Regions from separate parts of the Brevibacillus humidisoli genome, predicted to be linked through region 1. Evidence: riboswitches for the same ligand, from Rfam matches in the RefSeq annotation. Region 1 holds a riboswitch; the other holds the start of a gene.
What was found. A riboswitch is a leader RNA that binds a small molecule or an ion and turns the genes downstream of it on or off. The one in region 1 is predicted to bind S-adenosylmethionine.

Region 1 (4,214 bases):
ACGACCCGATCCATCTTGTCGTTGTAAAAAGCTTCTCCGTGCGTAGAGTCAAACGATACACCGAGCAGTTTATAAATCTTCATGAATTCCTTTAGCGATTCGTCACGGAACCACTGCCACAATTGCCTTGCTTCTTCATCGCCGTCTTCCAGGCGCTTGAACCATTCCCGCCCTTGTTCTTCCAGCGATTCATCTTTTTCCGCTTCTTCGTGGAACTTGATGTAGAGCGACAGCAGTTCCTTGATCGGCTTCGCTCTTACTTTCTCTTCGTCTCCCCACCGTTTGTAGGCGACGATCAGCTTGCCAAACTGGGTACCCCAGTCACCGAGATGGTTGATGCGAACAGGACGGTAGCCGTGTTTTTCCAAAATGTTGGCAATCGCATTGCCGATCACGGTAGAGCGGAGGTGGCCCATGGAGAACGGCTTGGCGATGTTGGGGGAAGACAAGTCGATCGGTACGTTGCGCCCTTGGCCGATGCTGCGATTGCCGTAGGATGAACCTTCTTTCGCTATCGTCCCGATCACCTCGGCCGTTACCAACGAACGGTTGAGGAAGACGTTCATGTATGGTCCGACTGCTTCTACTTTGTCAAGGTAGTCGCTTTTGACCAATCCGGCCAGTTCTGCGGCTATCTGTGGAGGTGCTTTGCGCAGCACTTTTGCCAATTGGAAACACGGAAAGGCGATATCGCCCATCTGCGGATTGGGCGGTGTTTCCAGCATCTCCTCCAGCTTTTCCAGGGAAAAGTCGGCAATCTCCAACTTCTGCAGCGCAGCATGAAGGCTTGTTGCCACTTGCTGTTTGTAACTCACTACTTTCTACCATCCTTTCTTGGCTACGAGAAAAACCTCCCGCCTCCGCAAAACGAAGAGACGAGAGGTGGATTGGTTTGCTCTCGTGATGTCAGCTATGTAGCATGAGACAAATGCGGTTGATCTGCTTTATTATAGCGAACAAGCAAGGGAGTTGCAACTCTCCCTCGCTTGTGGCTTACTCGGATGAATCACTTTCGTTGGAATGCCGCTTCTCGATCTCTGCCAATTGGGAGAACAGCTTTTTGGTCAATGCTTCCTTGTCATCTGCCTGCTTCCACTCCCGTTTGTAGCGAAGCAAGGCATCCAGCATCTCCCGTTCTGCCTCCTGTTCCCTTTCTCGGTCGAAGTTTTCGCTGGGATCAAACGGGAGGATACGATCATCCGTACCTGTCCGATAATAGAGACGCTTCCAGTGCTCGGGATACTCATACGGCTGTTCTCCCAGCACGATTGCCAGTACGTCATCGGATGCGAGTGGCAGGAAGTATCGGTAATCGTCGCGACGCCCGCCTTCGGACAGGTTGATGTGGTAGAAGGAATACATCAGATAATGACGCTCCGTACCTCGTTCCTTGACCACTTGATAGGTCTCGAAGTCGGTTTGTTTCAACGACTGTACGACTTCCAGGCTGTCCAGGAATGTTTGTCTGTCCATTGTGTCGGGGAGGGACATCTTCTCTACTCCTTTTTGGCTGATGGTTCTGCTTTTACCATCAGCATAACCGTCACGAGGGGCATGGTCAACCTGAGACGGGAAAGAGCCTGAGTCTGCGTCAGGCTCTTTCCGCAACATTAGCAGTCTTTTGATTCCCCTACGATGACGAGCAGGATGAACAGAACCAGCACCAGGGCAAAACAGTTGTTAAAGATCCCGCCGCTGCAGTATGACGTACTCATTTTGTTTCTTCATCCTCCTTTCCGGTATGCTTCAGTTTATACATGAACACCTATCTTGTTGTGGGCGTTTGACCATAACCACGAAAAAAGGCTGCAATCTGCAATCCTAGGGAGATTTTGCTATTGACGGCTCTCGCATTTAGATGGTAACATACGGAAAAAGAAAAGATTATGGATGTATTCTCTTATCCAGAGAGGTGGAGGGACTGGCCCTATGAAACCTCGGCAACCGAACATCAGGTGCCAATTCCAGCAAAGCGGACGCTTTGAAAGATAAGAGAGGATTGATCATAGATGACATTCTGTCGAAGAATCCTCTTCTTATTTGCGTAAGAAGAGGATTTTTTTATTCGTCTACGAGCCAAGTCTCATGAAAAGGAGTAGAGATGGTGAAACCGACACGATTTACGGAACAACTACAGCGAAAGATCCTGGTCCTTGATGGAGCGATGGGGACCATGCTTCAGCAGGCCAATCTCAGCGCGGCCGACTTCGGTGGAGAGGAATACGAGGGGTGCAATGAGTTGTTAAACCTGACTCGTCCTGACGTGATCCGGTACATCCACGAGAAGTATCTGGAAGCGGGTGCCGATATCATCGAGACCAACACATTTGGCGCCACCAATGTGGTTCTCGCAGAATACGACGTGCAGGAGAAAGATATGGAGATCAATATCGCGGCTGCCAGGATTGCCCAGGAAGCGGCAGCAGCCTACTCAACGCCAGACTGGCCGCGCTTCGTCGCCGGTTCGATGGGACCGACGACCAAGACCCTCTCGCTGACTGGTGGTGTCACTTTTGAAGAGTTGGTCGAAGCGTATTGCCGACAGGCGAAGGGCTTGATCCTTGGAGGTGTTGACGTCCTCCTGTTGGAGACGGCGCAGGACACCTTAAACGTAAAGGCAGCAGGCATCGGGATTCGGCAGGCATTTGCCGAGTTGGAGCGGGAAGTGCCGGTGATGATCTCCGGTACAATCGAGCCGATGGGTACGACGCTGGCTGGTCAGAATATTGAGTCATTCTATATCTCCATCGAACACTTAAATCCGGTCACGATCGGGTTGAACTGCGCGACAGGGCCCGAGTTCATGCGTGATCATTTGCGTACGTTGTCACAGTTGGCGCAGTGTGGCGTCAGTTGTTACCCCAATGCCGGACTGCCCGATGAGGACGGACACTATCATGAATCGCCGCAGGGATTGGCCGCCAAAATGGCTGCCTTCGCTGAACGCGGCTGGTTGAATGTCGCTGGCGGCTGCTGTGGAACGACTCCCGAACATATCCGCGCGCTGTCAGAGGCATTAAAGGGATACAAACCGCGTGGTCAGGCTGCCCCGCATCTCAGCGCTGTCTCCGGTATCGATGTGGTGTATGTGGAGGAAGACAATCGGCCGCTGTTGGTTGGAGAGCGTACCAATGTTATCGGCTCGCGAAAGTTCCGCCAGCTGATAGCGGACGGCAAGTACGAAGAAGCGTCTGATATTGCGCGTGCCCAAGTGAAGCGCGGGGCCCAGATCATCGACATCTGTCTGGCCGACCCCGACCGGGACGAATACGCCGATATGGAGCAGTTCCTGCAATACGCGGTAAAAAAAGTAAAAGCTCCGCTGATGCTGGACTCGACTGACGCCAAGGTATTGGAGCTAGGGCTGAAGCATTCACAAGGGAAAGCGATTATCAACTCGATCAACCTGGAGGATGGAGAGGAGCGCTTTGCCCAGGTGGTCCCGCTGATCCACACATACGGTGCGGCAGTCGTAGTGGGGACGATCGACGAACAGGGGATGGCGGTTACCCGGGAGCGAAAACTGGAGGTCGCCAAACGCTCCTACGACCTGTTGGTCAATCGCTACGGGGTTCATCCACAGGATATCATCTTTGATCCGCTGGTCTTTCCGGTGGGTACAGGGGATGAGCAGTACATCGGTTCTGCACTGGAGACAGTTGAGGGGATCCGCTTGATCAAACAGGCGATGCCGGAGTGCAAGACAATCCTCGGCGTCAGCAACGTGTCATTTGGGCTGCCGCCGGCCGGTCGGGAGGTGCTGAATGCCGTCTACCTCTACCATACGACGCGAGCTGGATTGGATTACGCGATTGTCAACACGGAAAAGCTGGAACGATACGCATCGATTCCAGAGGACGAGCGTAGGCTGGCGGAAGCCCTGCTGTTTGAGACCAATGATCAGACATTGGCCTCCTTTACCGAGTTTTACCGACAGAAAAAGCAGACGGTGAAAGTGGAGACCTCTACGCTGAGCCTAGAAGAGCGGTTGGCCCGCTATGTGGTAGAAGGCTCAAAAGACGGGTTGATTCCTGATTTGGAAGAAGCGCTCAAGAAGTATGCGCCACTAGAGATCATCAATGGTCCGCTGATGGCCGGGATGGAAGAAGTGGGGCGTTTGTTTAACGACAATCAACTGATTGTTGCCGAAGTGCTGCAGAGTGCGGAAGTGATGAAGGCGTCTGTTGCCTTTCTGGAACCGTTTATGGAAAAGA
Region 2 (4,214 bases), 1.3 Mb from region 1:
GGGACCCAAGCCCCGTCTCTTTACCCAATTCTTTCCTATTCATTATAACACGCTTTCCATCCTACACACGCTTTGCATCTTAACATGCCTTTACATCTTAACACGCTTTACAACCATCGCACGTTTCTCCACTCGCGACACGCTTTACGCCGCGCGAGAGTTCATATTCTCCATATAGCTGTAGAACGCTTCTTTCTTCTTCTTGAACAAGAAGTACGAGACCGCGTAAATCGCAATCACCAAGCCGATCAGCAGCCACGACTGGGAGAGGAAGGCGAGGAAGATCAGGCCAGCGATCGGTTTGGTCAGGATACCAAAGCTGGTGATCAGCAGCACGCCGGTAGGGATGCTTACCCCTACCTCTGTCGCGACCTGGGTAAAGATCGGTGCGGTATAAGTAGCCAGATAGAGTCCCAGGCTGAACCAGATCGTCCCGGAGACCAGCACCTTAAAGATGTTTCCGTTCATGATCGCAACCAATCCCTGTACCATGAATGGCAGCGCGATCAGGTCAACGACAGGCAGTACTTCGTTGCCAGGCAGGATCAGGGCCATCAGCACCATGATCGGGATTAGCGTGATACCGGAGATCAGCGTAGCAGCCTCACCATAGCCGGCCGCGTCGTTAACCCCGAGGTACCACTCGCGGGACTTGCTGCCCTGCTTTCCTTTTTTCTTGGCTGCCTCTGTCAGCGGCAGGAAGGCTTGCGCAAAGATACCGGATACTTTCGGGAAAATCGCCATCACAGCAGCAGTAGCCACACCGACAGTAGCGATTTCGCCCCAGGAGGCAAGCGTGCCCAGTTCTTTCAGGTTCCCCATGATGCCGAGGAACAAGCCGAGCAGCAGACCGAGCGCGATCGGTTCCCCGAGGAAGCCGAGCTTTTTCTGCAAATCGCTGGGGCTGAGGTTGATCTTGCCTGCACCCAGCTTGTCCAGAATCCAGTTCATCCCGATTCCGAACGGCACAGTCCCCACGTGGTGGAGCTGGACAATCGTACAGTTAGGATAATTGAAGTAAGTAGACCAGCGTCTGGCAATCATTTCAGAGAACAAAAGACTGTATAAGTTCAATACGATCATGCAGCCAATCGCCAGTGCCATGCTGTCGGTGATCAGGTAGATCATCGAACCCCATACCATGTACGAATAGTTGTTCCACAGGTCCCCTGGTTGGAAGATGTTGGTCCAACGAGCGAGGAACAGCACGATTTGCAGCAGGATTCCCAGACCGAGGAAGATCATTCCCACTTCGGTTGAGTAGGCGACGACGGCGGTAGCCTGCCAGCCGATGTCAAAGACGGGCAGCTTCACGCCAGTGCTCTCTACCATCTGCTGAACAACCGGCATAATAACAGGGATAAAGGCATTCAACAGCAGGGTGAATCCTTGCAGACCGATCCCGGCGTAGAGCGCGGCGAAAAACGCTTTTTTCACCTGCACCTTCAAAAAGAGGGCGACGATGAAGATGATAAACGGCACGAAGATCTGTGCGCCAAACGTGTCAAAAATCTGCTTCAGTGTTTCCAAAAACATGGTGGTTCCTCCTTGGTGTATTCAACTGTTATGCGTTGATTTGCTCAATCACTTTAAGTACTTCTTCCAAAAACCCTTCCTCGTCAAAACCGGTCAGGAATCCCACGGCGTTGATAGCGGGAATGCTTAGATTCTCCGGTACAGGGGTGGTGTAGGCGATGAAGTCATAGCTGCCCATCTCGGCGTAACTTTCCACCTGCTGCGGTTTCACTTCCGTCGTGGTGATCTTGTAGCCCTTCTCGGCCAGCGCTTCTTTCAACTTCTCGGCCACCATCGTGGAGCTGACTGTCCCCGAGCCACACACCGTCAATACGTTAAACGTTGTTTTCATCTTCGTTCCTCCATCCTTATTGGTAATCTTCCTGCGTTTGGCAATGGTCCTTATTTGGTCACCGTCTGTGCGCTTACGACGCCGCCTAACAGCTCGTACACGCGTTGTCTGGTCGTGGCCTCGCTGATCCCCAGCAGCAGCTCTTTGTCCTGAAACAGCTTCATGAAGTTGCGCAACAGCTGCAGATGTTCCTCCGGCTTGTGGATCGCCAGCATGACGACGATCTTTACGCCTACGGTAACGTCAGGGCTGCCCATCATGGAAAAAGAGACTGGTTCCTTCAGGGTCGCAACCGCTATCGCCGACTGGTTGACGTGAACCGGATCAGCGTGCGGGATGGCGACATAGACGCCTTCGCTGGGAAGTCCGGTCGGATGCAGCTTCTCCCGCTCCACGACTGCGTCCCGGAAGCTGTCCTTCACATACCCCCTGCTGTGCAGCAGAGCGGCCAATCGGCTCAGGATATCCTCCGCCTGCTCCGCTTCCGCCCCCAGCAGGATCAAATCTTCATCAAACGTACTCACAACCATTTCACTCCTTGTGCAACCCCTATTTTCTCGATGGGATAACTATGTTTTGTTTGTATACGAATGCCGCAGCCGCTGCCCTCCTCACCCCCGCGCATCAAAAAAGCCCTTCACTCACAAAAGAGAGAAGGGCTGTCATCCGGTTCAGGATTGATAGCAATTCTTCTCATCTTCGGAATGATTACACATTCACTCTGAAGTTGGCACCGCTGGCGAAGCGCCCGGTTGCCGAGGTTTCATCGGGTCAGTCCCTCAACCTCTCTCGATAAGAAAAGATTGCAAACTATTTATACGGTTGTAACATTGAACTCATTCTAGCCTGCTTGTCGAATTGTGTCAACTGATTTTTTGTCGACCGGCATCAGCAGTTGCCGCAACGTCTGCTGGTCGGCAGCATCGGCACCTAGCTTGCCAGCAGTATCAGCACCTAGCTGGTCAGTAGTATCGGTACGTGGGTCAGTCAGTAGTGCCGGTATGTGAGCCAGTTCCCGGTATGTGAGCCAGTTCTCGGTCTGTGAACCAGTCGGTAGTTCCCGATCTGTGAACCAGTCGGTAGTTCCGATCCTTGAGCCAGTCGGTGAATCTGCTCAGCTGCCCCGCCCTACGAGCTGGTCATCGTGCCGCCATTTACGTGGATGATCTGCCCCGTCACGTAGGAGGAATCTTCAGAGGCCAGGTAGACATAGGCCGGAGCAAGCTCGTAAGGCTGTCCAGCACGCTTCATCGGCGTCTCCGTGCCAAAGGTCGCTACCTGCTGTGCGGAAAAACTGGAGGGGATCAGGGGCGTCCAGATCGGGCCCGGCGCCACGCCATTCACGCGAATCCCTTGTGATACGAGAGAGCCGGACAAGGAACGGGTAAACGTGACGACAGCCCCTTGCGTAGTAGAGTAGTCGAGCAATTGTGTATTTCCTTCATACGCGGTGACGGAAGCAGTATTGATGATCGTACTTCTCGGCTGCAGATAAGGAAGCACCGCCTTGGTCATGTAAAAGAATGAAAAGATGTTCACTTCAAATGTCGTTCGCAACTGCTCGGCGGAGATGTCCAGAATGCTCTCCTGAGGGTATTGGACCGCCACATTGTTGACGAGCGTGTCGATCTTTCCGAAGGTCTCCAGGGTCTGCTGTGCGGTGTACTGGGAGAGCCGCTCATCCCGGATGTCGCCGGCGATCAATAAACAACGGCGGCCATACTGCTCCACCCGCTGCCTGGTCTCGGTGGCATCCACATGCTCATCGTAGTAGACCAGCACGGAGTCAGCCCCTTCTTTGGCAAACGCAATCGCCACCGCCCGCCCAATCCCGCTGTCCCCGCCGGTAATGATCGCCACTTTATCCTGCAGCTTCCCGCTTCCCTGATAACGCGGGTTGTCCGAGAGGGGTCTTGGCACCATGATGGCTTCGATGCCCGGATGACGGTCCTGATGCTGGGGAGGAAATGTGATCGGCACGTTTTCACATTGCCTGACCCAGCCTAGATACGGATACATAACCGGTTAAGCCTCCCTTTTGGGTATTTTCCCTGTACTCTATTCCGGCATCCGTTGATCTGTGCTACCTCCCGAGGCAGGCTTGGCAAACTGCTCAATCTCATCCTTAAACTCCTCCAGCAAAGCAGGCGTGTACCGCTTCTCTCCTTTTCGATCCCGTACCTTCCGCCAGAGGAAGGCGGCGATTTCCAGCTTGTTTTTCCACTGCTTCGACTGCGGATCGGCGTGGAACTCTTTTACGAAGCCGTTCCACTGATAGGTCTTGTCCTCAGCAGTAGGCGGATTGGCCTTGGTGTGATTCTTCTGGCGGCTGCTATCGTACACCGCA

Region 2: linked by a shared signal. The riboswitch ahead of LOK74_RS17695 (PTS sugar transporter subunit IIA) and the one ahead of metH (methionine synthase) in region 1 are both predicted to bind S-adenosylmethionine.

The regions. Positions count from the first base shown of each region.
Region 1 is NZ_CP087263.1:2,271,305-2,275,518, reverse strand. Features, by position in the region: gene argS (arginine--tRNA ligase) at 1-815, opposite strand, end outside; gene LOK74_RS11315 (hypothetical protein) at 994-1,491, opposite strand; gene LOK74_RS11310 (YjcZ family sporulation protein) at 1,611-1,715, opposite strand; SAM riboswitch class I at 1,898-1,995, shown strand; gene metH (methionine synthase) at 2,102-4,214, shown strand, end outside.
Region 2 is NZ_CP087263.1:3,620,104-3,624,317, forward strand. Features, by position in the region: gene LOK74_RS17685 (PTS galactitol transporter subunit IIC) at 145-1,536, opposite strand; gene LOK74_RS17690 (PTS sugar transporter subunit IIB) at 1,565-1,867, opposite strand; gene LOK74_RS17695 (PTS sugar transporter subunit IIA) at 1,918-2,391, opposite strand; SAM riboswitch class I at 2,558-2,666, opposite strand; gene LOK74_RS17700 (SDR family oxidoreductase) at 2,996-3,886, opposite strand; gene LOK74_RS17705 (SAP domain-containing protein) at 3,926-4,214, opposite strand, start outside.